3 regions of the Geobacillus sp. WSUCF-018B genome follow, and region 3 is predicted to be linked to each of the others. Evidence: predicted binding sites of a transcription regulator. Region 3 holds the regulator's gene; each other region holds the start of a gene.
What was found. The regulator LexA, encoded in region 3, represses DNA repair genes until DNA is damaged. The targets are predictions, from matches to a motif close to CGAACATATGTTCG.
Positions count from the first base shown of each region.

Region 1: the regulator LexA is predicted to act here: its motif matches at 8,071-8,084, upstream of sdhA (succinate dehydrogenase flavoprotein subunit).
Region 2: the regulator LexA is predicted to act here: its motif matches at 8,803-8,816, upstream of CV944_RS14655 (DNA polymerase IV).

Region 1 covers NZ_PIJF01000002.1:112,988-122,842, reverse strand. Annotated here, with positions in the region: gene CV944_RS01555 (alkaline phosphatase family protein) at 1-848, shown strand, start outside; gene CV944_RS01550 (glycosyltransferase family 2 protein) at 805-1,566, shown strand; gene CV944_RS01545 (hypothetical protein) at 1,660-2,421, shown strand; gene CV944_RS01540 (FTR1 family iron permease) at 2,449-3,372, shown strand; gene CV944_RS01535 (nucleoporin-interacting protein) at 3,419-4,864, shown strand; gene uvrC (excinuclease ABC subunit UvrC) at 4,871-6,643, shown strand; gene CV944_RS01525 (YslB family protein) at 6,693-7,145, opposite strand; gene CV944_RS01520 (succinate dehydrogenase cytochrome b558 subunit) at 7,389-7,997, shown strand; gene sdhA (succinate dehydrogenase flavoprotein subunit) at 8,149-9,855, shown strand, end outside.
Region 2 covers NZ_PIJF01000061.1:1,589-11,443, reverse strand. Annotated here, with positions in the region: gene CV944_RS14705 (DNA topoisomerase III) at 1-1,450, opposite strand, end outside; gene CV944_RS14700 (sensor histidine kinase) at 1,667-3,040, shown strand; gene CV944_RS14695 (response regulator transcription factor) at 3,043-3,723, shown strand; gene CV944_RS14690 (hypothetical protein) at 3,766-3,975, shown strand; gene CV944_RS14685 (YdhK family protein) at 4,102-4,668, shown strand; gene CV944_RS14680 (hypothetical protein) at 4,897-5,085, shown strand; gene CV944_RS14675 (amino acid permease) at 5,137-6,501, opposite strand; gene CV944_RS14670 (PH domain-containing protein) at 6,699-7,181, shown strand; partial or broken gene CV944_RS14665 (PH domain-containing protein) at 7,171-8,614, shown strand; partial or broken gene CV944_RS17720 (LysE/ArgO family amino acid transporter) at 8,614-8,685, shown strand; gene CV944_RS14655 (DNA polymerase IV) at 8,859-9,855, shown strand, end outside.
Region 3 covers NZ_PIJF01000001.1:170,951-180,805, forward strand. Annotated here, with positions in the region: gene CV944_RS00865 (methionine gamma-lyase family protein) at 1-1,252, shown strand, start outside; gene CV944_RS00870 (MerR family transcriptional regulator) at 1,329-1,730, shown strand; gene glnA (type I glutamate--ammonia ligase) at 1,773-3,107, shown strand; gene lexA (transcriptional repressor LexA) at 3,206-3,829, opposite strand; gene yneA (cell division suppressor protein YneA) at 3,987-4,292, shown strand; gene CV944_RS00890 (YneB family resolvase-like protein) at 4,311-4,964, shown strand; gene CV944_RS00895 (DUF896 domain-containing protein) at 5,096-5,326, shown strand; gene tkt (transketolase) at 5,424-7,430, shown strand; gene sirA (sporulation inhibitor of replication protein SirA) at 7,683-8,120, shown strand; gene CV944_RS00910 (YneF family protein) at 8,209-8,421, shown strand; gene CV944_RS00915 (ABC transporter transmembrane domain-containing protein) at 8,546-9,855, shown strand, end outside.

The sequences.
Region 1 (9,855 bases), on a different contig from region 3:
TCAGTGACAAAGTGTATGTCATCGTGATTGATGGCATGCGCAAAGACCGGTTTGAAGCGGCCAACGCCCCGTTTTTAAAGCGGCTGCGCGCGCAAGGGACGGAATTTGCGCAAATGGAAACCGTCTATCCGGCGCGCACGGTCGTTTGCTTCACCTCGATGCTGACGGGGACGTATCCGTTTGAGCACGGCATCCGGTCCAATATGGTATGGAAGCTTGGGGCGAAAGTGGAGACGATTTTCGATTCGCTCCGGAAAATCGGAAAAACCGGCCGCTTGCTTGGCATCGCTCATTTGGTCGATTCGTTCGGCGACGATGTCGAAACGGTGACGGCCGTCATGCCGAACGACCTCGCCGACCGTTATATCATCGAGCGGGCGAAACGCATTGTGGAAGAGCAGCACCCAGACTTGCTTGTCGTGCAATTGATCGCCACCGATCAGACCGGCCATAGCCGCGGTGTGCTGTATGACGAGTATATCGAAAAAATTGAAGAAGCCGACGCGTTGATCGCGGAGTTTGTCGGCTGGCTTGAGGAACGGGGCGAGCTCGAGCGCGCGACATTGATTGTCTGCGCCGACCATGGCCAAGCGGATGGCATCGGCGGCCACGGCCACCTCGATGAAGGGGAGAGGTATGTGCCGTTTTTTCTATACGGCCCGGCGATTGAGGCAGGAAAACGAGTCGATGAGAAAAAAAGCCTCGTTTCGCTGGCGCCGACGATCGCCTATTTGCTCGGCGCGCCGTATCCGAGCCATAGCCGTGGTCCGGTTTTGATCGAGGCGATGAGAAAGGAGGAGAGCGATGAAGAAGCAGCGCGTCATCGTCTTTTTGCCGGCGCACAATGAAGAAGAAGCGATTGGAGATGTCATCCGCCGCATTCCGCGTCATTTCCATCCCGATGTAGAGGTCAGCGTCTTGGTCATTGATGACGGGTCAACCGACCGGACCGCTGAAGCGGCGAAAGAAGCGGGAGCGGACTACATTTGCCGCTGGCCGGAAAACCGCGGCCTCGGTGCGGCGGTGCGGCGAGGGCTTGAAGAGTGTGTCCGTCTTGGCGCGGATATCGGCGTGATGATCGATGCTGACAACGAATATCCGCCGGAACAAATTCCTGACCTTTTGGCGCCGATTTTCACCGGTGAAGCGGACTATACGATCGGCTCGCGCTTCCTTGGCACGATTCGCGGCATGAAATGGCATCGCCGCCTTGGGAATTATTTGTTCACTTGGCTGCAGTCGTTGCTGCTCGGACAGCGGCTGTATGACGGACAGTCGGGGATGCGCGCGTTTTCCCGCCAAGCGATGGAAGAGGCGGAAATCATTCATGATTACAATTACGCCCAAGTGCTGACGCTCAATTTAGTGCGCAAAGGGTTTCGCTTGAAAGAAGTGCCGATCCGCTATCAAGTGCGGACGACCGGCCGCTCGTTCATCAAGTTCACCGCCTATATAACCGCGGTCATTCCAGCCATCTGGAAGGAAATGCGCCGCCCGGTCAAAAAAGCTGTCATTGACCCCAAAGCGCATGTGCTTTCTTTGGAGCGGGAGCGCCATTGTTCGTGAGGGGCGGCCGCATCTGGCCGCCGGCCGTTTTTTTCTATATTGACAACGATGATGATAATGATTATCATTGATCTTGATAGGAGGGGCAGAAACGTGAAAACATCCCGTTTCTTTTTTTACATAGCAGTGATCATTATTCTCAATCTCATTCCGCTGAAAGCGTTCGCCTATTCGTATGGAGACCCGAACAAAGAGGCGGTTGCTGAGGCGTATAAAGAGATGAAAGAAAAGTTGAACGAGCAGCCGCCGAACTTTGCCGCAGCGAAGGAAATTTTCGAAACCGTAAAAGAAGAAATCGACATGCATATGGGACCTGAGCCGTCCAAGGCCGTGCTTGCAGCCATCGAAGCGAAGGACCGCCAGGCGGTGATCAAAGACATGGAAAACATTTTAGTGCTCAATATCGCCCGACGTTTGGACAATATTGAGGCGAACTTTGATCAGTACGACACGAGCAAGCGGCTGTTGGCGAAGGCGTTTGCGACGTATGAGGCGCTGTCGCCAATCATCCAAGGGAAAGACCCTGCGCTTGACAAACAGCTGCGCACCGAGTTTGACAAGGCGCTTCAGTCGCTTGGCAATCCGGGGCTGTTCGGCGTCGGGGAGAAAAAATCGGACATCAATGCGTTTAAACAAAGCAAAGAGACGATTTTAACGGCGCTGCAGAAGCAATTCGGTTTGAAAAGCTTAGAAGTTGGCCATTTTTCGGAAAGCGCCACGGAAAAACCGGATGAAGTGAGAAAAAAGGAATGGACCGACTTGTCAGAATTGAAAAACTGGATTCCTCTCATTGTGATCGTTGCGATCATCATTGGCGCTGTCTTGATTTATGTACGGCGTCGGAAACGGACTTAGTCTACTTGTGAAGGGGGAGGCGGGGGCATGGAAGTTCAAGCGCTGCTCATTACGTTTCGCGAAGCGCTCGAGGCATTGCTTATTATCGGGATTATTACGTCGTATTTGAAACGGGTGAACCATCGCGAGTATACGAAATACGTATGGCTTGGCGCCGCCTTGGCGGTGGCCGCCAGCGTCGGTGTCGCTATTTTGTTTCAAGTCGTGTTGACCGGCTTCGCTGCGATGGCAAGTGAAATCTACTTAAAAATCGGCATCATGATCGTCTCCGCGTTGCTTTTGACGCAAATGGTGTTTTGGATGGCCGAGCATAGCCAGGACATAAAAAAAAGCGTCGAAGGGAAAATGGATCAGTTCATCACAGCCGGCAATGTCGCCGGCATGGTCATCCACTCGTTTTTAGTCGTGTTGCGCGAAGGGGTGGAAACCGTCTTTTTCTTCGCCGCCATCACACACGGCAACATCGGCGCGGCGCTGCAAGGCTGGGGAGCCGCGACAGGCATGGCCATCGCCGCCTTGGTCAGCTACTTCTTCTTTAAGGGAACGATGCGCATCCCGCTCAAGACATTCTTTAAGGTGACCGGCGCTTTTATCGTCCTCATTGCTGCCGGGTTGCTCGTGCAAGCGATTTCGATGATGCAGGACATTGGCCTCATTGGCAGCGTCATGCCGCATGTATATGATTTGACATGGCTGCTTCCGGAACACCCGATCGATTATGAGCATTATTTGCGCGACCACGGTGTGGCCCCCATCTTCTCCGGTGAAGTCGGCGTCTTTTTAAAAGCGCTGTTCGGCTACTCGTCGATGCCGTCGCTTGAGGAAATGATCGCCTATATCGGTTATTTTGTCGTGATTTACTTGCTCGTGACGAGCCGCCAAGGCCAAAAGAACAGCAAAGAGCACCCGTCGGCAGCGGCGCTTAAGGAAAAGACGAAAGGCATTCTGTAAAGGTACAAGGCGCTGCGCCTTGTATTTTTTCTTTGGAGGGAATCTCGTGAAACGACTGCTGCACGACCGGCTTTGGCTTTGTTTCAGCATCGGGCTGGCCGCCGTTTTGGCCGGCGCCGCGTTGTATTGGGCAAGCCCGTATGCGGCCACATGGGATGAAGTCGATTTTGCGCTGGCGCTTGAGCGCTACGACTTGTTAGGCATGCAGCCGCATTTTCCCGGCTATCCGTATTTCATTTTAGGCGGCATGGCCGTTCACACGGCCATCGCCAATCCGGCTAAGGCGCTTTCCGTGTTGAATGTTCTCGTTCTCTTGTCCGCCGTTTTTCCGCTCGTTTGGCTGCTGCGCCGGAACGTTTCGCTCCCGGCGGCGCTGCTCGCCGCTTTGGCCGTGCTCTCTTCAAGCTATGTGCTCCTGGCCGCCGCCCGGCCGATGTCGGACGGCGCGGCGCTTGGCGTGCTTTGGTGGTACATATGGGCGGTGGAATGGGCGCGGCGGCGAATGACATGGCCGGCGCAGCTTTGGCCGTCCGCGTTGTTTAGCATCCTCATGGGCATCCGTTTGTCTTATGCCCCGTTTGCTGCCGCGTTGTTGATCCTTTGGCATGAAGACTGGAAAACGCACCGCCGCCTCGGCCGCGTGGCGGCATCGCTGTTGGCGGCGGCCGCCTTTCAATTTGTTTGGGTGGCGGCGGTCGCGGCGACGGAAGGCGGCCTTTGGCCGTTTTTCAAGCTTGGCTTTGCGTTTGTTGCCGGTCATTTCAGCGAATGGGGCGGAACGGCGGCGGCGAGCCCTCTTCCATTTTGGGAGCGGGTGTGCCGCTTTGTCCTTGACAACTTTCTTTGGACCGGCATGGCCAGCCGAAATGCTTGGCTGCTGGCTGCCTATGCAGTGGTCGGCGCCATCGCCTGGCGCGCGGGGCGGTTGGGGCTTCCGCGCCCGCTTGTCGTTTCCGCGTTGCTGTATGCTTTGTGGGCGCTTTTCGGACAAAACATTGACAAGCCGCGTCATCTCCTTCCGCTCGTTCACATTGCGCTCGTTTTCGTGTGGGGGCGGCTGCTGGCCGCGCCCCGGACATGGCGGTTTGTTCTTGCCGCGGCAGTGGTGATGCTGCAGTCTACAATCGGCATCGGGCTGTTGCGCGAGCAGGCAAAGACGCCGCCGGCAGTGTATCAGCTTGCCGACGATTTGCGTGACAAACGGCAGCCGTTTGTGGTATATACGTGGGAAGAGACGCGCGTCCTAGACTATTTGAACGTGCCCTTTCCACATAAAGACGTGCTCCATTTTTCCTTCTTTTTGCAAGACAAAGAAAACTACCGCCATGCTGCGATATATATGACCAATCACGTTGTCCAAGGGTTCGAGGCTCAAGGGATCGATGTTTCCCGCCATGTGCGCAAAGTGAAAACGTATCGTTCCAGTTTGCTTGCTGATCCGGTGTATGGGACGATTACGCTGTACGAATGGGTTGATGGAGCAGTGAGGTGATGGCCAATGAACGAGCGGCTGAAGGAAAAGCTGTCCGTGCTCCCGGAACAGCCGGGCTGCTATTTAATGAAAGACAAACACGGAACGGTCATTTACGTCGGCAAGGCGAAGTCGTTGAAGGCGCGCGTCCGTTCGTATTTTACCGGGACGCATGATGGCAAAACGCAGCGGCTTGTGGAGGAAATCGCCGATTTCGAATACATCGTCACCTCGTCAAACGCCGAAGCGCTCATTTTGGAGATGAATTTGATCAAAAAGCATGATCCAAAATACAACGTCATGCTCAAGGATGATAAAAGCTACCCGTTTATTAAAATCACCGCGGAACAACATCCGCGCTTGCTCATCACCCGCAAAGTGAAAAAAGACGGCGGCAAATATTTCGGCCCGTATCCGAACGTGCAGGCGGCGAACGAAACGAAAAAGCTGCTCGACCGTTTGTATCCGCTCCGCAAATGTTCGACGATGCCTTCGCGCGCCTGTTTGTATTACCATATGGGCCAATGCCTCGCCCCGTGCGTCAACCCGGTGTCGGACGAACAAAATAAGGCGATGGTTGAACAAATCGTCCGCTTTTTAAACGGCGGCTATGAAGACGTAAAGCGGGAGTTGGCCGAGAAAATGCACGAGGCGGCGGAAGCGCTCGAATTTGAGCGGGCGAAAGAATACCGCGACCAAATCGCGGCGATTGAGATGACGATGGAAAAGCAAAAAATGATGTTCAATGATTTCATCGACCGCGATGTATTCGGCTATGCGTACGACAAAGGCTGGATGTGCGTGCAAGTGTTTTTCCTCCGCCAAGGAAAGCTGATTGAGCGCGACGTGTCGATCTTCCCGCTTTACCAAGACCCGGATGAGGAAATGCTGACGTTTTTGGGCCAGTTTTATGCGAAAGCGCATCATTTGAAGCCGAAAGAAGTCGTCCTCCCGTCCGACATTGACGGGGAGCTTGCCCGTGAATTGCTCGGCGTAGCCGTCGTCCAGCCGAAAAAAGGGAAGAAAAAAGAGCTTGTGGAGCTGGCGAGCCAAAACGCGGCCATTGCTCTGAAAGAAAAATTTTATTTCATCGAGCGGGACGAAGAACGGACGATCAAAGCCATCGAGCGTCTCGGAGAGCGCCTCGGCATTCCAGCGCCGCGCCGCATCGAGGCGTTTGACAACTCGAACATTTACGGGGCCGATCCGGTCTCGGCGCTCGTCGTGTTCCTTGACGGCAAGCCAGCGAAAAAAGAATACCGGAAATATAAGGTAAAAACAGTGGCGGGACCGAACGATTATGAAACGATGCGCGAAGTTGTGCGCCGCCGCTATACGCGCGTGTTGAAAGAAGGATTGCCGCTTCCCGATTTGATCATCATCGACGGCGGTAAAGGCCACTTGTCGGCGGTGCGGGATGTATTGGAAAACGAGCTTGGCCTCGATGTGCCGCTGGCCGGGCTGGCGAAAGACGAAAAACACCGCACATCTGAGCTTTTGGTCGGCGACCCGCCAACGGTCGTGCCGCTTGACCGGCAAAGCCAAGAGTTTTATTTATTGCAGCGCATTCAAGACGAAGTGCACCGGTTTGCGGTCACGTTCCACCGCCAGGCGCGGCAGAAGACGATGTTCCATTCCGTGCTTGATGACATCCCGGGTGTTGGGAAAAAGCGGAAAAAAGCACTCTTGAATTATTTCGGCTCGGTGAAAAAGATGAAAGAGGCGACGGTGGAAGAGCTGCAACAGGCGAACATTCCGCGGGCGGTGGCGGAGAAGATTTATGAGAAGCTGCATGAATAACTGCAAACGGAAACGAAAGGGCGTCCGGCCGAGCCGGGACGCCCTTTCGTTACTCGATGGGCTGCTTCCGGTCCCATTTGACTAAAATGCGCGCCTGGCCGGCTCGCTTGGCCGGCAGTTCAACCGCTTCGGTGACAAGACGTTTTTGCTGCTCAATCTGTTCGGCAAGAAATCCGGCTTCGAGCTGAAACGAGCAGCTGCCGTACAAGGAAAAGCGAGCGGCGATGATAGAGCCGGACAGCTCGATGGGCAGCTCGTCGTTCCGTTCTTCGCCGGCCGTCAGCGTTCCCCAGCCGGCCTCCTCAAAAAAAGCGGCGATTTGTTCCAAGTCGCGAAGCGGATAGCGACGCGCCAACTGTCTGCCCGCCCAGTATAAAAGGGACGGGGCGTTTTTGCCGAGCAGCTCGGGAAGAAGCGAATGGCGGAGCAGCTCAGCACCAAACGCCGATTGGGTAATTGATCGAAATGTTTCGTACTGTTTTTCCAATGATGGCTGTCTCATCATGTTCCCCTCTTTCTATCCATTTTCCCATTATAGCCAAACAGCTGCCGGCATGCACTCTCTTTCTTGCAAAAAACGTGAACGGAGAATGTTTGAACACTTTGTGACGATGTTTTCTTGACGCTTGTACAATGTGGGAGTACAATGAATGTGACAAATGCAAGATGGAAATGGAAGGCGTTTCTATTTCCATCCTGTAACGAGGGGAATTTATTTTTACTTACGTTAAAGGGGGTTTACATAATGGCAGGGAATCGCGAGTTTTATTATCGCCGGCTCCATTCGCTGCTCGGGGTTATCCCCGTTGGGGTGTTTTTAGTGCAGCACTTGGTCGTCAACCATTTTGCGACGCGCGGGCCGGAAGCGTTTAACCGGGCGGCTGCGTTTATGGAAAACTTGCCGTTCCGTATTTTTTTGGAAATTTTCATTATTTTCCTTCCATTGCTGTTCCACGCGGTATACGGCATTTACATCGTGTTTACAGCCAAATTCAACACGCGCCAGTACGGCTATTTCCGCAACTGGATGTTCATGCTTCAGCGGATTACGGGCATTATCACATTGATTTTTGTCGTCTGGCACGTGTATGAAACAAGGGTGAAAGCCGCGTTTGGCGCTGAAGTGAATTATGATATGATGGCCAATATTGTCGATAATCCGTTTATGCTTTGGTTTTATATTATCGGCATTTTGTCGACCGTCTTTCACTTCGCCAACGGTTTATGGTCGTTCTTCGTCAGCTGGGGTTTAACGGTATCCCCTCGTTCACAGCAAGTGTTCACGTACATTACGATGATCATCTTTGTCGCGCTTTCGATTGTCGGCATTCGCGCCATTTTGGCTTTTGCGTAAAAAATTGATTTCAGCTGTTGGATGACATGAACCGCTGCGTTGGCTCTTGATGGATCGCGCTGCAGCCGTTTGTCGAACGAACGCTTGATCGACAGAGGCAAACCGAGGGACATTGAAGCAAAAGCAGCAATTTTCTAGGGAGTGAGTAGCCATGAAAAAAGGAAAAATCATCGTTGTCGGCGGCGGGTTGGCCGGTTTGATGGCCACGATTAAAATCGCCGAAGCAGGAGTGCCTGTTGAGTTGTTTTCGCTCGTTCCGGTAAAGCGTTCTCACTCCGTCTGTGCCCAAGGCGGCATTAACGGAGCGGTCAACACGAAAGGGGAAGGCGATTCGCCGTGGGAACACTTTGACGATACCGTCTACGGCGGCGACTTTTTGGCGAACCAGCCTCCGGTCAAAGCGATGTGTGAGGCGGCGCCAGGGATCATTTACATGCTCGACCGGATGGGCGTCATGTTCAACCGCACGCCGGAAGGGCTTCTTGATTTCCGCCGTTTCGGCGGGACGCAGCACCACCGCACGGCGTACGCCGGGGCGACGACCGGACAGCAAATTTTGTATGCGCTTGACGAACAAGTGCGCCGCCATGAAGTAGCGGGGCTTGTGACGAAATATGAGCATTGGGAATTTTTAGGGATCGTTTTGGATGACGAACAAATTTGCCGCGGCATTGTCGCGCAAGACTTGCGTTCGATGGAAATTAAAGCGTTCCCTGCCGATGCCGTCATTTTGGCGACCGGCGGCCCGGGGATCATTTTCGGGAAATCGACGAACTCGGTCATCAATACCGGATCGGCGGCTTCCATCGCCTATCAGCAAGGCGTTTACTACGCGAACGGCGAGTTCATCCAAATTCACCCGACCGCCATTCCGGGCGATGACAAGCTTCGGTTGATGAGCGAATCGGCGCGCGGGGAAGGCGGCCGCGTTTGGACGTATAAAGACGGGAAACCGTGGTACTTCCTTGAGGAAAAATATCCGGCTTACGGAAACTTGGTGCCGCGCGACATCGCCGCACGGGAAATTTTCCACGTCTGCGTCGATTTGAAGCTCGGCATCAACGGCGAAAACATGGTGTATTTGGATTTGTCACATAAAGATCCGAAAGAGTTGGATGTTAAGCTCGGCGGCATTATCGAAATTTACGAGAAGTTCATGGGCGAAGACCCGCGCAAAGTGCCGATGAAGGTGTTCCCGGCCGTTCACTACTCGATGGGCGGCTTATGGGTCGACTATGACCAAATGACGAACATCAAAGGGCTGTTTGCCGCCGGTGAGTGCGATTATTCCATTCATGGCGCCAACCGTCTCGGGGCAAACTCGCTTCTGTCGGCGATTTACGGTGGAATGGTCGCCGGCCCGAATGCAGTCCGCTACATCCGCGGCCTCGAGAAATCGGCCGATGCGATGCCGTCGACGCTGTACGACCGTTATGTCAAACAAGAGCAGGAAAAATGGGAAAACATTTTGGCGATGGACGGCACGGAAAACGCCTACGTGCTGCATAAAGAGCTCGGTGAATGGATGACGGCAAACGTGACGATCGTCCGCTACAACGACCGGCTGCTGAAGACCGATGAGAAAATTCAAGAGCTGATGGAGCGGTATAAAAACATCAGCGTCACCGATACGTCGAGATGGAGCAACCAAGGGGCGACGTTTATCCGCCAGCTGTACAACATGCTCCAGCTTGCCCGCGTCATTACGCTCGGCGCGTACCATCGCAACGAAAGCCGCGGGGCGCACTACAAGCCGGAGTTTCCGGAGCGCAATGACGAAGAATGGCTGAAAACGACGATGGCCCGCTATACGCCAGACGGTCCGGCGTTCCATTACGAAGATGTCGATGTCTCGTTG
Region 2 (9,855 bases), on a different contig from region 3:
GCCCGTATTTCTCCATTTGCGCGAGCAAATCGGCTTCCGAATAACGGGCGGGCGGTTCGGTGAACGATTGTTCCCTCTCAAGCTGCACCGATGGGAGCGTCTGACCTTCTGCGAGGTGTGACAACGTCGGTTTGGCATCCGTTTCTTCTTTGCCGAGAACCGCTTTAAATCCGAAGTTCACAACCGCCGTCTCCTTGGCGACAAACATTTCGCCGCCGATGTCAAAGACAGCTGTCGTCGTTTCGGATTCATACGGCGGGAAAAACAGCGCCAAAAAGCGACGGGCGATGAGATCATACAGCTTGCGCTCATCAGTCGACAGCCTGCTAAGGTTGAGCCGCTCATCCGTTGGAACGATGGCGTGATGATCGGTCACTTTGTCATCGTTAAATACCCGCTTGGCTGCTTTGGCTTTGCCTTTGGCAAGGAGCGGAGCGATGACGTCCTCATAACCGGATTTCATCGCCAACAACCGCTCGGTCATCGTCGCTTCCATATCGCTTGGCAAATAACGCGAATCGGTGCGCGGGTACGTGACAAGCTTGTGTTGTTCGTACAGTCGCTGCAACACCGAGAGCGTCTTTTTCGCCGAAAAGCCAAACCGCTTGTTTGCGTCCCGCTGCAGTTCGGTCAAGTCATACGGCAGCGGGGCGGGCTCGCTTTTTCGTTTCCGTTTGATCGATGTGACGCGCGCCGGCTGGCCTTTGAGACGAGTCATCAGCCGGTTGGCCTCGTCTTGGTCAAACAGACGATGTCCTCCATGCCGCTCCCATACGGCCGTGATGGAACCAATCTTCGCCCGAATCGTCCAATATGGCACGGGAACGAACGATTGGATCTCGCGTTCGCGCTCGATGATCATCGCGAGCGTTGGCGTTTGCACGCGCCCGGCCGAAAGCGGATCGTTGTATTTGGTCGTCAAGGCGCGCGAGACGTTTAACCCAATCAGCCAGTCGGCTTCGGCGCGGCAGACGGCCGATTGATACAGCCGGTCAAACTGCGCCCCGGGCTTTAACTGGCGAAACCCGTCGCGGATGGCGCGGTCGGTTTGCGACGAAATCCATAGCCGCCAAATCGGCTTCGTCCAACCGATCATCTCTAAAATCCAGCGCGCCACCAGTTCCCCCTCGCGGCCCGCGTCGGTCGCGATGATGACATCTTTCACATCCGGTCGTTTCGCCAACCGTTCAATGACGCGAAACTGGTGGCTTGTTTGCCGAATGACTTTCAAGCCCATTTTCTTTGGGATGATCGGCAAGTCCTCCAGCCGCCATGTTTCGTATTTTCGGTCGTAGTCTTCCGGCATCTTCAGCTCCACTAAATGGCCGAGCGCCCAGGTGACAATGTGCTGCTTTCCTTCAAAATAATGTTTATGCGCTTGCTTGCAGCCGAGCACGCGGGCGATGTCGCGGGCGACGCTCGGCTTTTCCGCTAACACGAGCGATTTCATCGATAAACCCCTTTCTGTCGTCTCTACATGAGCACAGTCTGCTTCTTAAGTATAAAGGAAGAAGGAAAAAGACGCATCCGTCAAGGTTTGTCTCCTTGGCGGGACAAGACGCCTTGGCGTGGCGCAAAGCTGCATCTCCACACTTTCTGCACATTTGCCAAATAAAATAGTAAAATTGAAATGACACTCGGGCTTGATGGATGAGGAGAGGAATCCGTGCGAAAACTGTCATGGAAACTCGGCATGCTGTTTTTTGCCTTTGTCTTGGCCATTGAAATGGTGCTGTTCGTTTCCCTCTACGCTACGCTCGTCCATGCGCGCATCGAGGAAGAATTCGCGCAGCTTCTGGCGCGCGGAAACAGCCACCGCAATGTATTGGAAAAAAATTACGATCGAACGACGTTGGCGCATGTCGTGATGATGGAATCAGAGGCGGAAACCGATGTCGCCATTACGGACGCCCGGCGCCGGATTGTATCGGCGTCTAGCGGCATTGTTCCGTTTGCCAAGCGCCTCATTCCTTTAACGAACGGCCGCCATATTCCCCGGCGGGGAATGATGGTCGAAACCGACTGGAAGCGGGCGTCGCATATCGCTGCCGTCAGCCCGATTCAAATCGGGGGGGAAACAAGGGGATATGTGTATATGTTTCAAGACACCCGCTCGATCCGGACGATGGTGTATAAACTGAAGCATCATTTTATCGTCGTTGGCGTGCTGTCGGTGGCGATCACCGTGTTGACCATCGCCTTTTTCTCCCGCGCCATCACGATGCCGCTCCTTCGCATGAAACAGGCGACCGAGGCGCTCAGCCGGGGGGATTTTTCCGTCCGCCTCGAGATGAAAGGCAACGACGAGCTGGCGCAACTCGGGAGAGCGATTCAAACGCTGGCCAACGATTTGGCGTATTTGAAACAAGAGCGGAGCGAATTTTTAGCGAGCATCTCTCATGAATTGCGCACGCCGCTGACGTATGTGAAAGGATACGCCGACATTGCTAGGCGTCCGCATCTGTCTGAGGAGCAGCGGGCGAACTATATGGCGATCATTTACGAAGAAGCGGAAAAGATTGAAAAGATGGTCAAAGATTTGTTTGAATTAGCCAAACTGGAGCAACACTCGTTCCAGATTGAAAAGCAGCCGACGAATCTTTGTTCGTTTTTGACAAAATTGTGTGAAAAACTGCGCCCCGCGTTTCAGGAAAAATCGCTGTCGCTTGTGTGCCAGTGCCCCGGTTCGGTCATGGCCGCGATCGATCGGCAGCGGTTCGAGCAAGTGATGATCAACGTGCTTGACAATGCACGAAAGTACGCGTTTTCCGGCACGACGGTGGCCGTCGCCGTTCACCTTCAAAAGCAAGGAATCGTCATTGCCGTGTCCGATGAAGGAACCGGCATTCCGCCGGAAGATGTGCCCCGGATTTTCGAGCGGTTTTACCGGGTTGACAAATCGCGGTCGCGGACAAGCGGCGGGACCGGACTCGGTTTGGCGATTGCCAAAGAAATCGTCGAGGCGCACGGGGGAACGATCGCCGCTAGAAGCGAACAAGGAAAAGGAACGACCATCCTCATTACGCTGCCGGAGGGATAACGATGTATACCTTGCTGTTGGTTGATGATGAAGAGCGGATGCTCGATTTATTGGAATTGTATTTAGCGCCGAACGGCTACCGTTGCGTGAAACGGCGTTCAGGGGCGGAAGCCATTGACTATTTGCGGCGCCATCACGCCGATTTGGTGCTGCTTGATGTCATGATGCCAGAACTCGACGGATGGGAAACGTGCCGCCGCATTCGATCGTTTTCGAATGTGCCGATCATGATGGTCACCGCTCGCGATGAGACGGCGGATATTGTCCAAGGATTGAAAATCGGAGCGGACGATTATGTGACGAAACCGTTTGACGAGGCGGAACTGCTTGCTCGCATTGAAGCGGTGCTGCGCCGTACAGCTGGCGGTCGTTCCGCCATTCGCGCGGCCGGGCTTGTATGGGACGAAGAGGAACATACGGTCCGCTACGAAGATAAGCCGATTGCGTTGACGCCGAAAGAATTTGCCATTTTGGGGCTGCTGTTAAAGCACCCGAATCAGGTGTTCAGCCGCGGGCAAATCATCGCATCGCTATGGGGCTATCTCGCTGATACGGAAGAGAGGACCGTTGACTCCCACATGAAAAACATCCGCGAAAAATTGCGGAAAGCGGGGTTCCCAGTGGACGAATATTTGCAGACGGTCTGGGGCGTCGGCTACAAATGGGAAGGGCGCAAGTCATAACCATTTTCGGAAAGAGAGGCGTTTGGGTCAAATGGAAGAGCGGTGACGTTCGTTGCTGCCATCGGCCGCACGTCTCTTTCTGTGTTTGCAACGGCTAGCTCGCTCGGCAAGCTCCCGGCTTTATGGATGGAAGCGTATGCCGTCCATCAATTCCTCGAGGCCGCCTGGGCGGGCAAACTGATGCTCGCTGTTGCATCGATCGTTCTTTTGTGGTTCGTCTGGCGAAAGATAGGGCAAAAAGCAGCGGGGTGAAACAGCCCCCGCCCGAAAGGACAGTCAGCCTAGGCGCCATACGGCCTTTAGCGGCAAATCCAAGGCCATCTCCACAAAATCTGCACAAATGTCCGGTATGCTAACAAGGCAAGGAGGGTGAAAACGATGAAAAACTGGAAAATGTTATTGGGAACAACTTCAGTTATGGCAGCGCTCTTGTTATCGGCCTGCACCGGTGCCAACGACAACAAAGCGCCAAAGGAACATACAGCTTCTCACACCGGGCATGAAGGAATGAATCACTCGGGCTCCAAAGAGGTGCCGGCCGGATTGAAGGAGGCGAAACAACCAAAGTATCCGGTTGGAAGCCAAGTCATCATCCATGCCGACCATATGCCGGGAATGGATGGAGCCAAGGCGACTGTCACCGGTGCCTTTGACACGATCGTCTATACGGTCACATACACCCCAACTACAGGCGGGGACCCAGTGAAAAACCATAAATGGGTCATTCACGAAGAAATCGAAAACGCCGGAGACAAACCGTTCCAGCCGGGCGATGAAGTCGTCTTGAATGCCGATCACATGGAAGGGATGAAAGGGGCCAAAGCAGTCATTGATTCGGCGAAACAAACGACGGTGTATATGGTCGATTACATCGATACGGAAACTGGTCAAAAAGTGACCAACCACAAATGGGTGACCGAAGACGAGCTGTCGCCGGCCAACTAACGAATCATCATCGGTGTTTCCGCAAAACGCGCAGCCATTTCCCTTGGAGCATAGGGGAATGGCTTGTTTTTTTCGGCTCATTTGTGAAAATTGTGGTATAATTATACGAAAATCCCCTATTTTTTCAAAAAATAGACAATATAGGCGGCTTCGCCTGAGTCTTACGGAGCGATCGGGAAAACGGGAGAAAGAAAGGGAGAAACGATGCGGAGATTTTGGTTGGGAGTTATGTGGTTTTCAGTGGTTTGGGTGCTTTACGGCATCGGAGCGGCAGGGCATCACTTATGGACGGAACACCGGATGGACGGACAGGCGCTGATTCTCGCGCTCGGCATGGCGACCATGGCCTGGCGGGCATGGGACGAATATCGTGGGAACGGTTGGACACGAAAAAAGGAAGACGGGCGCCGTCTATGATGGAAGGACGCCCGTCTCTAGCTGTCGCCCGAGCGAAAAGAGGCGGTTTGGTTACGCCGTTCGCCCGGGCGCTTTTGTTGCTTGATGCTGCTTTTCTTTGACAGTGGAATAGATGAATAAGAGAACCAAGACGGCCACGCAGAGAAGCGAACCGATTCGATGCTCTCTTTGAAGCAAAAAGCCAAGCCAAATCGCCCCGAGCGCCCCGACCGCCGCCATCGTTGTGTACGGAAACCCTTTCGTTCGGAAAAACGGCTTCGTTTTGTAGTGCGGCCGCAGCTTCAGCTGAGCGGCGCCGATCATCATCCAAACGATGAGCACGGTAAACCCAGGAATCGTCATCAATTCCCCGATGATCCGCCCGGGCGTCAAGTAGGCGCCGATCACGCCAGCGGCGATGCAGATGGCGACCATGCCCATCCCGTACAGCGGAACCCCGTGTTTCGTCGTCCGCTGCAAGCGGCGGCTTGCTTCTCCTTGTTCAGCCATGGTGTACAGCAACCGAGAAGTCGCATAGACGCCTGTATTGGCCGCCGATAAGACGGCAATGAGCAACACCGCGTTCATGACATGGGCCGCGCCGGGCAACCCGATCGCTTCCAACACTTGGACAAAGGGGCTGTTCGTTTCCGAAACGGTGTTCCATGGCATAATGCCGCAAATGATGGCCATTGGCAAAAGATAAAAGCCGACAACCCGCCAGATTGTGGTGCGAATGACGCGCGGCAGCACCTGCTCGGCGTCTTTCATCTCCGTCACCGCCACCCCGATCAGCTCCGCTCCTCCATAGGAAAACATCACGATAAGCAAGGCGCTGAGCGTTCCGGCAAACCCGTGCGGAAACCATCCGCCGTCGCTGGTAGACGGAAACGAGCCGCTTATGCCGCTTGGGATCGCGCCAGCCCATACGCCCGCCCCGAGCACGATAAACACCACTAGCGCCGCCACTTTCAGGCCGGCCAGCCAAAATTCCGCTTCCCCGTAATACTTCACAGGGAAAAGATTCAACCCCATGATCAGACACGCGCACAGGAGGGCAAGCAGCCATAACGGCGCAGACGGAACCCAATAGTTCAGAAAGCTGCCGGCAGCCAGCAGTTCGACAACAGTGACCAACGTCCAATTGATCCAATACAGCCAGCCGACGATCCATGACAGGCGAAAGCCAAACGCCCGGCGGATCAAATGTTGAACGTTCGAACCCGGATACGCGATCGCCATCTCGGCCAGTGCAGCCATAATCCAAAACAACAGCACGCCGCCGATCAAGTACGTGAGCACGACGCTTGGTCCAGCGATATGAATGGCCTCGGCGCTTCCTTTAAAAATGCCGGTGCCGATCATCCCTCCTAACGCGATCAGCTGAACGTGGCGGGGCAATAGTCCTTTTTGCAGCTGAGGACGGGATTGTTCCATGTTGACAACAACCTTTCTGCTCTAATGTTGATTCATAGATGTGCTTTTTTGCTTTTATGCGGTTAAGCAAAAAAGATAATTTCAGAATATAATAGTTCAGTTGTTCTGTCAACGATTGTCGAAAAAAGGCATCACCAACATGGAAATGTTTTGTTATACTGGAAACAGAAATGATGTGCAAAAAGGAGATTAAGAGAATGCTTCCTCATAGAGGCAAACCCATTTCATCAAAAGCGGTCACCGTGTGGCGTCTCACGGGGGCGCTTGTGGCATTGGCTTCCGGTGTGGCGATCGGGGGAATCATATGGCTGCTCTCGCAGTTCCATGCTCCTCCTTGGCTATTGATAGTGTTGGCCGGCGTTTGGATGGTGCAAGCCATTGTATGGGTCGTCTGGCTCCCGCCGTTGCGCCAAAGACGTTGGCGCTATGACATTCGTGAAGAAGAGATTGACATTCAGCGAGGAGTCTGGTCTACGAGACGGACTTTGATCCCGATGGCTCGCGTTCAGTACGTCGATGTGCGGCAAGGTCCGCTTCTCAAGCGGTACGGGTTGGCTTCCATTGCGGTGTTCACAGCGGCGGCCGCTCATGAAATTCCCGCTCTTCCGATGGAAGAAGCAGAACGGCTTTGCCGCTTGATTGCCGAGTGGGCGAAGGTGGTGGATGAAGATGACGCCTAGACGCCGCCTTCATCCCGTTGCGATTATGGCGGGAGTCGGAAAAGAACTGAAAAACATGGTCGTTCCGCTCCTTGTGATCATGGTGGCGGGCAGTCTGAACCGCTTCTCTTGGCGGGATTTCATCGTGCCGCTGGCGGCTGTCGTATACACGGTGGTGATGGGGGTTCTGTCTTGGCTCCGCTTTACCTACGCTTGGGATGAAGACCGCTTGCTCGTGGAGGAAGGCGTGTTTGTCCGCAAAAGACGTTCGATTCCGTTCGAGCGCATCCATGGGATTTCAGTGACAGAGGGGATATGGCAACGGATGGCGGGAGTGGTTCAAGTACATGTTGAGGCGGCGGGTGATGCCCTCGGTGAAGCAGAAGTGACGCTTCGGGCCATATCAAAGGAAGAAGCCCGCTGCCTGCAACGATGCGTGGAACAGGCGAAACACAAGGTGGGAGCCGCCGCCCATCCAGAACCATCCGCGAACCGTCCACATCGTGCTCTGTTTGCCTTATCGGCAAAAGAAATAGGGGTGGCTTCGTTGACAAGCGGTGGAGCGCTTGGCGTGGTTGCCGCTTTATGTGGGTTTTTGTCGCAATTAGGCGACTTCATTCCATATGAGGCGCTGATCCGCGATCTTCAGTCGACATGGAACGGACATGGACGATTGCTTATTGCCCTATTCATCCTGTCGCTTCTCTTGGCCGCTTATGGAGTAGCTATCGTACAAAACATGATCCGGTACGCTTCGTTTGTCGTGCGGAAACAAGAAGACACGATTGTGATTGCTCGCGGATGGCTGGAACGAAAAGCGGTGTCCGTCCCAGTTGCCCGCGTCCAAGGCATCGTGATTCATGAGAATTGGCTGCGCCGTTTGTTTGGCTACGCCTCTGTGTCTTTGATTCATGCTGGGGGGGAGGCTCGATGGCGGCGGAACAGGGGATGTTGTTCTTTGTCCGCTTGTGGAAAAGAGGAGAGTTGCGTCGATCATGCAAGCTTGTTTGCCCGAGTACGACCTCGGCGTTTCCTTTTCTCCATTGCCCAAGCGCGCGAAACGCCGTTACATGCTTCGTCCGCTTGTTTGGCTCGTGATTCCCGCCATCTTGGCGGCATATATAGAACGCCCATGGGGGGCGGCTGTGTTGTTGGTGCTGCCGCTCGGGGCATGGATCGGCATCCGCCGCTTTCAAATCGCAGGATGGGCGCTTTCGTCGAAGCAGCTCGCGCTTCGAAGCGGGTGGTTTCGGCAAACGACGACGTATGTCTTGAAACGTCACGTTCAATCGCTTGAAACATCAGCGACGTGGTGGCAAAAGCGAAAACGGCTGGCGACCATTTCCGTTGCCGTCATGCCGCTTGGCGCCCGCGCCCGCGTCGTCGATGCGGATGAAGCGGATGCGGCTTCGGTCTATCGCTGGCTGCAAGGGGAAAGGAGGAAGCAAACATGATGAGAGCCTCTTTTCATGGGATCATCCTTGCGTTTGGGCTCATTTTGCCGCTGGGGGTGCAAAACGTGTTCGACAGATGAAATCTGCGAACATTCCTTGATGCCGCAGTATTCTCGTTAAAGCTCTCTAAACCGACCCCGTGAGACATCAAAAGACTTTCTGCATGTAGGAGAATGGGCTGTTTTTCACGAACAAATGATCTGGTACAATGAAGAAGAAAATGGAGAAAAGAAAGGGAAAGGGTATGTCAACAGGGCGTGAATCCCGCGGACGGATCATTTTTCATATCGACTGCAACTCGTTTTTCGCCAGTTGCGAGATTGCCCGCGACCCGTCGCTTCGGGGAAGGCCGGTCGTTGTGGCGGGGGATCCAAAAGAGCGGAGGGGGATCGTGCTGGCGGCCAGTTATGCGGCGAAACAGCAGTTTGGCATCTATACGACGATGTCGCTTACAGAAGCGAAGAAGCGCTGTCCGTCGCTCGTTGTGCGCTCGCCGGATTTTGCCTTTTATCGTGAGATGAGCCACCGCTTATTCCAATGGCTCGAGCGTTTCTCTCCTGTGTTGGAGCGCGCCTCGATCGATGAAGGCTATTTGGACATGACGGGCTGGGCGTCAACCGCTCATCCGCTGGTTGTGGCCCGTCAGATTCAGCATGGGCTGTTGAGGCAGCTGTCCATTCCGGTGAGCATCGGAATCGCCCCGAATAAGTTTTTGGCCAAAATGGCAAGCGAGATGAAAAAGCCGCTCGGCATCACGGTGCTGCGCAAACGCGACGTCCCGCATGTCCTTTGGCCGCTTCCGGCTGAACAGATGCATGGTGTTGGCGACAAAACCGCCAAGAAACTGCAGGCTCTAGGCATGCGTACGATCGGCGATATCGCGAACGCCGACCGGGCGCTTCTTGAGCAGGCGTTTGGCGTCTATGGCCTGCGTCTTTACGAGCGGGCGAATGGCATCGACCCGCGCCCGGTTGATCCAGCAGCGGCGGAGAAATGGAAATCAGTCGGGAACTCAACGACGCTGCCGCGCGATGTGGACGACGAACAAGAACTGCGGGCCGTTTTGCGCAAGCTGGCCGAATCTGTCAGCGCGCGGATGAAACAAAAGCGGGGTGTCTCGCGGACTGTCCAGTTGACGATCCGCTACCACGATTTTCATACAATCACCCGCAGCCAAACCGAGGCGGCGCCGTTGCAAACGGCGGACGACCTCTTTTTGACGGCGGCGCGGCTGTTGAAAA
Region 3 (9,855 bases):
ACATGGGGAAATGATCGCTGCACTCGTTGAGGAAGTCGAACGGCAAATTGCGCCGATCCATCGGCGCATCGACCGGATTGTCGATGCGAACCAATATCGCGTGCTCGACAGTTTCCGCCGCCACCAAGTGAGCGACGGGCATTTCATTCCGTCGACCGGGTATGGCTATGACGATATCGGTCGCGATACGCTTGACCGCATTTACGCCGACGTATTCGGGGCGGAAGCGGGGCTTGTGCGCCCGCAAATCATCTCCGGCACGCACGCGATTGCCATCGCTTTGTTCGGCGTTTTGCGCCCGGGCGATGAACTGCTTTACATCACCGGCGCTCCGTACGATACGCTTGAGGAAATCGTTGGCATCCGCGGCCGCGGCGTCGGCTCGCTGAAAGAGTTCGGCATCCGCTACCGGAGCGTGCCGCTGGCGGAGGACGGTTCCGTTGACTTTCAAGCCGTTCGCGGCGCGCTCCACGAGCGGACGAAAATGATCGGCATTCAGCGCTCGCGCGGTTATGCGACACGTCCGTCGTTTACGGTGGATGAAATCGCGGAAATGATCGCTTTTGTCAAAGCGATTAAACCCGACGTCGTCGTGTTTGTCGACAACTGCTACGGCGAGTTTGTGGAGGAGAAAGAGCCGTGCCATGTCGGCGCCGACTTGATGGCTGGCTCGCTCATTAAAAACCCGGGCGGGGGCTTGGCGAAAACGGGCGGCTATATTGTCGGAAAGCAAAAATACGTCGAAGCATGCGCTTACCGGATGACCTCGCCGGGCATCGGAGCGGAAGTCGGTCCGTCACTGTATGCGTTGCCGGAGATGTACCAAGGGTTTTTCCTCGCCCCTCACATTGTCGGCCAGGCGCTCAAAGGAGCGGTGTTTACGGCGGCGATGCTCGAGCGCATCGGGCTTTCGACATCGCCGTCGTGGAAGGAGAAGCGCACGGACCTTGTGCAATCGGTCCGCTTTGACGATCCAGAACAAATGGTTGCTTTTTGTCAAGCCATCCAAGCCGCTTCTCCAGTCAACGCCCATTTTACCCCGCACCCAAGCGAGATGCCGGGCTATGAAGACAAAGTCATCATGGCGGCCGGCACGTTCGTGCAGGGCGCGAGCATCGAGCTGACGGCAGACGGGCCGCTGCGGCCCCCATATGTCGCCTACGTGCAAGGCGGGCTGACGTATTCACACGTCAAAATCGCCATTTGTTCAGCCGTCCACCGTCTGCTTGAGCAACAGCTCATTTGTTTGTGAGAAAATATGACGCATCATTGACTGTTTTCTTGACATTATGGTAAAATGAAGGTATCAAAAGCGAGGAGGAATTGGCATGAGCAGTCATATTCGTCGTTCCATGCCATTGTTTCCGATTGGGATCGTGATGCAGCTGACTGACTTATCCGCCCGCCAAATCCGCTATTACGAAGAGCACGGCCTCGTCACGCCGGCGCGCACCGAGGGCAACCGGCGGCTGTTTTCACTCAACGACATCGACCGTTTGCTCGAGATTAAAGACTTGATTGACCAAGGCGTAAACCTCGCCGGCATCAAGCAAATTTTCGCCGCCCGGCAAGAAGGGCGCCATGAGCAGCCGGAAAAGGTCGAAAAAGTGGGGAAACCGAAGCTGTCGGACGAAGAACTGCGCGAAATTTTGCGGAATGAATTGCTGCAGGCCGGACGGTTTCAGCGCGCATCGCTTCGCCAAGGAGATCTCGCTCGCTTCTTTCACTAAGGATTGAGAAATGATTTCGGAGCCGGGGGAGGAGTTTCAATCATGGCAAAATATACGCGCGAAGACATTATGCGCATCGTCAAAGAAGAAAACGTCAAGTACATTCGCCTGCAATTCACCGATATTTTGGGGACGATCAAAAACGTCGAAATCCCGATCAGCCAACTTGAGAAAGCGCTCAATAATAAAATGATGTTTGACGGGTCTTCGATCGAGGGGTTTGTCCGCATCGAAGAATCGGACATGTATTTGTATCCGGATTTGGACACGTTTGTCATCTTCCCGTGGACATCGGAAAAAGGAAAAGTCGCCCGCTTTATTTGCGACATTTACAATGCGGACGGCACGCCGTTTGAAGGCTGCCCGCGCTACAATTTAAAGCGCGTGTTGAAAGAGATGGAAGCGCTCGGCTTTACGGCGTTCAACTTGGGAGCGGAACCGGAGTTTTTCCTCTTTAAGCTCGATGAAAATGGCCGTCCGACGATGGAACTGAACGACCGCGGCGGCTACTTCGACTTGGCGCCGACCGACTTAGGGGAAAACTGCCGGCGCGATATCGTGCTTGAGCTTGAGGAGATGGGCTTTGAAATTGAAGCGTCGCACCATGAAGTTGCCCCGGGCCAGCACGAGATCGATTTTAAATACGCCCATGCCATCAAAGCGTGCGACGACATTCAAACGTTTAAACTCGTTGTCAAAACGATCGCCCGCAAACATGGGCTGCATGCGACGTTTATGCCGAAGCCGATTTTTGGGATTAACGGTTCGGGAATGCACTGCAACTTGTCGCTGTTTCGCAACAACGAAAACGCCTTTTTTGATCCGAACGGCGATTTGCAGTTGAGCGATACGGCCCGGCAGTTTATTGCCGGCGTGTTGAAGCATGCGCCGAACTTTACAGCTGTCACCAACCCGACGGTCAACTCGTACAAGCGGCTTGTTCCGGGGTACGAGGCGCCATGTTATGTCGCCTGGTCGGCGCGCAACCGCAGCCCGCTCATCCGCATTCCGGCTTCGCGCGGCATGAGCACGCGCATTGAAGTGCGCAGCGTCGATCCGGCGGCGAACCCGTACTTGGCGATGGCCGTGCTGTTGGCGGCCGGGCTTGACGGCATTCGCAACAAGCTCACTCCTCCGGCGCCGGTTGACCGAAACATTTACGTCATGACGAAAGAAGAGCGGCTTGAAGAAGGCATTGTCGATTTGCCGGCCACGCTCATCGAAGCGCTCGACAATTTAAAATCGGACGAGGTGATCGTTCAAGCGCTCGGCAAACATTTGTTTGAGCACTTCGTCGAGGCGAAAGAAATCGAGTGGGATATGTACCGGACGACGGTTCATCAATGGGAATTGGATCAATATATGGAACTGTATTAAACATGAAAAAAGCTGTCCAAGTGGGGACAGCTTTTTTTGTCGTTATGATGGCCGGCTGGGCTGCAGCGTGAGAGCGACAGCGCAGCCCCTTCTGCCGGTCAGTCAATCAGGCGATACACGCCGATCACTTTGCCAAGAATGGTGCAGTCGCGAACGATGATCGGCTCAAGGTGGGCGTTTTCCGGCTGCAGGCGGATATGGTCCTTTTCTTTGAAAAACCGCTTCACTGTCGCCTCATTCTCTTCCGTCATGGCGACGACGATGTCGCCGTTGTTGGCCGATGACTGCTGGCGGACGATGACGTAGTCGCCGTCTAAAATGCCGGCTTCGATCATGCTGTCGCCCATCACTTCAAGCATAAACAGCTGCTCCTCCCCGGCGGCGAGCCGCTTCGGCAGCGGAAAATAATCCTCGATGTTTTCGACCGCGGTGATCGGCTGGCCGGCTGTCACTTTGCCGATGATCGGCACGGAAATGATCTCCTCTTTTTTCCCCGCTGTTTCCGCATCGCTGTCCAAAATTTCAATGGCGCGCGGCTTGGTTGGGTCGCGGCGAATGTATCCTTTGCTCTCCAGGCGCGCAAGGTGGCCGTGAACAGTGGAGCTCGACGCCAGACCGACCGCTTCCCCAATCTCCCGGACGGATGGGGGGTAGCCTTTCGTTTTCACTTCGTGCTTAATAAACTCTAAAATTTGCTGCTGCCGTTTGGACAGTTTTGTCATCCTTTTTCACACCTCTTGCCACATCATTTGTTTTTATTATAGCACGGAGCAGATGAAAAAACAAACATAAGTTCGAGTTTTTTTGTTGACACAAACAAGTGTTCCTGATTATAATTAAAGAAAAAAGCGAACAAACATTCTAGGTGGGGTGGAGAATATGAAAAAAGGGTTGATGCACTATGTCGTTTTTTCCGTCTTGCTCGCCCTGATGCTGGCTGCATTCGTTTACGCCGGCGATCCGGTCGATCCGAACGAATACATGACCGTAACGGTGGCTTCCGGCGACACGCTTTGGGGGTTGGCGAGGCAGTATGAAGAGGAGCATGGACTGACGCCGGGCGAGTTTATCCGCTGGGTGGTGGAGGTAAACCATCTGTCGGGCCCGCGCCTTACAGCAGGGGAACAAATCGTCATTCCTGTGTTAAAATCAAAGCATGGCGGCTCATTGGCCGTCAACCGGTGACAGAAGGAAGGGATGGCCATGAAGGCAGTCATTTACTGCCGCGTCAGCACGGACAAAGCGGAGCAGGAAACGTCGCTGGCCAGGCAGCGGGCCGAGCTCGAGAAGCTGGCGGCCGACTGTGGCTTTGAAGTTGTCAAGGTGATTGCCGAACAGGCGAGCGGCTATGAAGCCGACCGCGACGGCGTGTTGGAGCTGTTGTCGCTTTGCGAAGAACATCAAGTTGATGCTTTGCTCATTCAAGATGAAACGCGGCTCGGGCGCGGCCACGCGCGCATGGCGGTGCTGCATTGCCTGAAAAAGAGGGGCGTGAAAATTTACAGCGCCAGCCATCGCGGGGAGATGCCGCTGTCAGAGGCCGATGAAATGGTGCTGTCGATCATCGCCATTGTCGAAGAGTATCAGCGGAAAATACATAACGCCAAAATTCGCCGCGGCATGCGGCGGGCTGTCGAGCGCGGCTACCGGCCGGACCGGAACTTGACGCGGCGCGGCGAGAACGCCGGGCGCGACCGGGTCGAGCTGCCGGTTGAAGAAATCGTCCGCCTGCGCGGGCACGGCTTAACGTTTGCGGAGATCGCCGCCACGCTCCGAAGCTTCGGTTACGAGGCGTCCAAAGCGACCGTCCATCGCCGCTACCAAGAATATATGGACGGGCAGCAGGAGCGGCATTGACCATATGATGCGTCCGTCCGTCGAGCGACGGACGGCAAACGAAGGCGGGCGAGCGCCATCGTTGCCATCTTCCCGTTTCATCGGATAAGATAAAACAAAACGATACCATGGCAGATAGGGGAAGATGACTCATGCTTGCCAAACATAAATTAGCCCGCATTAATGAACTGGCGAAAAAAGCGAAAACCGGCGGCTTGTCGGCCGAGGAGACGCTGGAACAGGCGAAGCTGCGCCGGGAATACATTCAAGCGTTCCGCAAGGCGATGACCGATATGCTTCATACGGTGACGGTCATCGACCCAAACGGCCACGACGTGACGCCGCAAAAATTGAAGGAAAGTCAGCGGCGGCGCCTCCATTAAACGGTCGGAAGAGGGGCCCGGAAAATAACGTTGTACAAGCCGTTCGATTTTCTATATGATAGTAGATGACACCATGTTGATGAAAGGGAGGAAAACAATGGCGCATTCGATCGAAGAATTAGCGATTACCACCATTCGAACGCTGTCGATTGACGCGATCGAAAAAGCGAAATCCGGGCACCCGGGCATGCCGATGGGCGCGGCCCCGATGGCGTATACGCTCTGGACGAAATTTATGAACCATAATCCAGCGAATCCCAACTGGTTTAACCGCGACCGGTTTGTTTTGTCCGCTGGGCACGGGTCGATGCTGCTTTACAGCCTGCTTCATCTAAGCGGCTACGATGTCACGATGGACGACTTGAAACAGTTCCGCCAATGGGGAAGCAAAACGCCGGGGCATCCGGAATACGGCCATACGCCAGGGGTGGAGGCAACGACCGGCCCGCTCGGCCAAGGGATCGCGATGGCGGTCGGCATGGCGATGGCGGAACGGCATTTGGCTGCTACATACAACCGCGACGGGTTTGAGATCATCAATCATTATACGTACGCCATTTGCGGCGACGGCGATTTGATGGAAGGAGTGGCGAGCGAAGCGGCGTCACTCGCCGGCCACTTGAAGCTCGGCCGCTTGATCGTTCTGTATGATTCGAACGACATTTCCCTTGACGGGGAGCTCAACCTGTCGTTCTCGGAAAACGTCGCCCAACGTTTCCAAGCGTACGGCTGGCAATATTTGCGCGTCGACGATGGCAACAACATCGAAGAAATCGCCAAAGCGCTCGAGGAGGCGCGGGCGGACCTTGACCGGCCGACGCTCATCGAAGTGAAAACGACGATCGGCTATGGCGCGCCAAATAAAGCGGGCACGTCCGGCGTCCACGGCGCTCCGCTCGGCGCCCAAGAGGCGAAGCTGACGAAGGAAGCGTACCGCTGGACGTTTTCCGAAGATTTCTACGTGCCGGATGAAGTGTACGCTCATTTCCGGGAAACGGTGCAAGAGGCCGGTGCGAAAAAAGAAGCGGAGTGGAATGAGCGCTTCGCTGCTTACGAGCGGGCGCATCCGGAATTGGCCGCCCAGCTGAAGCAGGCGATCGAAGGCAAGCTTCCGGATGGCTGGGAGGCGGCGCTGCCGGTGTATGAAGCGGGCAAAAGCTTGGCGACCCGCTCGTCATCCGGGGAAGTGATCAACGCCATTGCCAAAGCGGTGCCGCAGCTGTTCGGCGGTTCGGCTGACCTAGCAAGCTCGAACAAAACGCTTATCAAAGGCGGCGGCAACTTCTTGCCGGACAGCTATGAAGGGCGCAACATTTGGTTTGGCGTGCGCGAGTTTGCCATGGGCGCGGCGTTAAACGGCATGGCGCTTCATGGCGGAGTGAAAGTGTTCGGCGGCACGTTCTTCGTGTTCTCTGACTATTTGCGTCCGGCGATTCGGCTGGCGGCGCTCATGGGCTTGCCGGTCATCTACGTCTTGACGCACGACAGCATCGCCGTCGGGGAAGACGGCCCGACGCACGAGCCGATCGAACATCTCGCTTCGCTTCGGGCGATGCCGAACTTGTCAGTCATCCGGCCGGCTGACGCGAACGAAACGGCGGCCGCCTGGCGGCTGGCGCTCGAGTCGACGGACAAGCCGACCGCACTCGTCTTGACGCGTCAAGATGTGCCGACATTGCCGACAACCGCTCAGTTGGCGTATGAAGGCGTGAAAAAAGGCGCGTACGTCGTTTCACCGGCGAAAAACGGCGCTCCGGAGGCGCTGCTGTTGGCGACCGGTTCGGAGGTGAGCTTGGCGGTGAAAGCGCAGGAAGCGCTCGCCGCCGATGGCATCGACGTCGCTGTTGTCAGCATGCCATCGTGGGACCGCTTCGAAGCGCAGCCAAAATCGTACCGCGATGAAGTGCTTCCGCCGGCCGTGACGAAGCGGCTCGCCATTGAAATGGGCGCGTCGCTCGGTTGGGAGCGCTACGTCGGCGCCGAGGGCGACATTTTGGCCATCGACCGATTCGGCGCTTCTGCTCCAGGAGAGAAAATTATGGCGGAATATGGATTTACCGTTGACAACGTCGTCCGCCGCGTGAAAGCATTGCTCGGCAAGTAATCGGGAAAGCTGCCCTTGCGTTGTTGCAGGGGCAGCTTGTTTTTGGGAAAGATGGCTGCACCTTGGTCACGTATTTTCGGGGGGAATCGAGAATCAAAGGCTTGCTCGTGACGTGTTGGCCTGTTTGCGGCCGCATGGCCACCGCAAACAAAAATCGACAATGTTAGTGAAAAAACTTGCCGTTAATAGACATATTTTTCCCCTTTCCTTTTCTATAATAGAAAATAGATGAACAGAAATGGGGGATGGGGCATGGTCCGCTATTGGATTTATTTGTTGAATGACGATGTGGCGTCGCATTACCGCCATCGGGCAGAAAAAATTGTCGAACTGCTTCGTGAGCATCAATACGCGAAAGCGCCGCTGAAGGCGATTTGCCGCAAGCAAGTCGAATTTATCACCGAACGGCTGTCATTTTCGCGCCTGGAACTTGGCTTAAAGCAATATTTTGCCGGCCGCGTCGGCAAAAATTTGGAGCGCAATATGTTTGTTTTGCAAAACGACGCCGGCGAGGAAGCGTTGCTTGTCGTGCAAAAGCGCCGCTTGCTTCTTGTCGCTGACAGCGCGCCGCTTGCCGCGGACATCGGGCGGGCGCTCGCTCGGCTTTCGCCGACGTTTTTGGCGGTCGACGCTGATTTTGCCGACTACTATTGGTTGTCTGCGCCGGCGCAAGGAAGAAAATTTGCGTAATGAAAAGATTTTTGTCGCGAAATATTGTCTAATGACGCATCGTTTAGTACACTGTTAGGGAGACAACAAGAAGGAGGAAAAGCGCTGTATGTGGGGTACGATTCTCGTTGGTGTGCTGGCGCTCATCGCCGGTATGGCGATCGGGTTTTTCATCGCCCGCAAAACGATGATCAATTATTTAAAGAAAAACCCGCCGATCAATGAACAAATGATTCGCATGATGATGATGCAAATGGGCATGACCCCGTCGCAAAAGAAAATCAATCAAATGATGAAAATGATGAACAATCAACTGAAATAAGCAAAACAGACACTCGATCGAGAGTGTCTTTTTATTTTGCCAAAATGTTCTTTCAAAATTTTTCTAGTTTTGTTACAATAATATGGCGATTGTTCGTCAGCCAAATGAAAGGAGGGCGGGCCTTATGCGCGTGTTTCGCGATTTGTTTTGGTTTTTCCGTCAAGAAAAGAAGGCGTATATCACCGGCATTTTCGTGCTTGTCATCGTGGCGTTTTTGGAGACAGTCCCGCCGAAAGTGATCGGCTTGTTGGTCGATCATATGAAAAACGGCACGATGACAAAAGAAGTGCTCATCCGCTGGATCGCCGTCCTCGCCGCCGTTGCGGCGGCGCTTTACGGGCTCCGCTACGCTTGGCGCATTTTCATTTTCGGTTCGGCGGTCAAGCTTGCCCGCCAGCTGCGCAACGAGCTGTATCAGCATTTTACGAACATGTCGCCGTCGTTTTACCAGCGGAAGCGGATCGGCGATTTAATGGCCCATGCGACCAATGATTTGCAGGCGATTCAACAAACGGCGGGAAGCGGCATCTTAACGCTCGTCGACTCGGTGACGCTCGGCGGGTTTGTCCTGGCGACGATGGCGATATCGATCAGCTGGAAGCTGACGTTGATCAGCCTGCTGCCGCTGCCGGTGATGGCATGGGCGACAAGCCGGTATGGGGCGATGCTGCATGAACGGTTTTTAACGGCGCAAGCGGCGTTTTCGTCGCTGAACGACAAGGTGCAGGAAAGCGTCAACGGCATCCGCGTCATCAAGGCGTTCGGCTATGAGGAACACGATGTCGAGGCGTTTCGCCGTCAATCGGAAGACGTCGTGGCGAAAAACGTTGCCGTCGCCAAAATTGACGCCTTGTTTGATCCGACGATCGGGCTGCTTGTTGGGCTGTCATTTTTTCTCGCTGTGGCGTTTGGCAGCCAAATGGTTTTGGCGGGCGAATTGACGATCGGCGAGCTTGTGTCGTTTACGACCTACCTTGGCCTGCTTATTTGGCCGATGTTGGCGTTCGGCTGGCTGTTTAACATTGTTGAGCGAGGGCGTGCTTCGTACGACCGGGTGCGGGCGCTGTTGGCTGAACAAGATGAAATCAACGAACGTCCGGATGCCCTTCACATCGCTCCGCAAGGCGACATTGAGTATGATGTTCGTCAATTTGCCTATCCGGGGGAGGCGAAGCCGGCGCTTCGGGGCATTCGTTTTCAGCTCAAGCGTGGGGCGACGCTTGGCGTCGTCGGCAAAACGGGGGCGGGAAAAACGACGTTGCTTCGCCTGCTGCTGCGCGAGTTTGACGGCTATGACGGCGAGATTCGCTTCGGCGGCCGCGACATCCGCGATTATACGCTTTTCGCGCTCCGTTCGGCGATCGGCTACGTGCCGCAAGACCATTTCTTGTTTTCTGCCTCCATCCGCGACAACATCGCCTTTGCCAAGCCGGA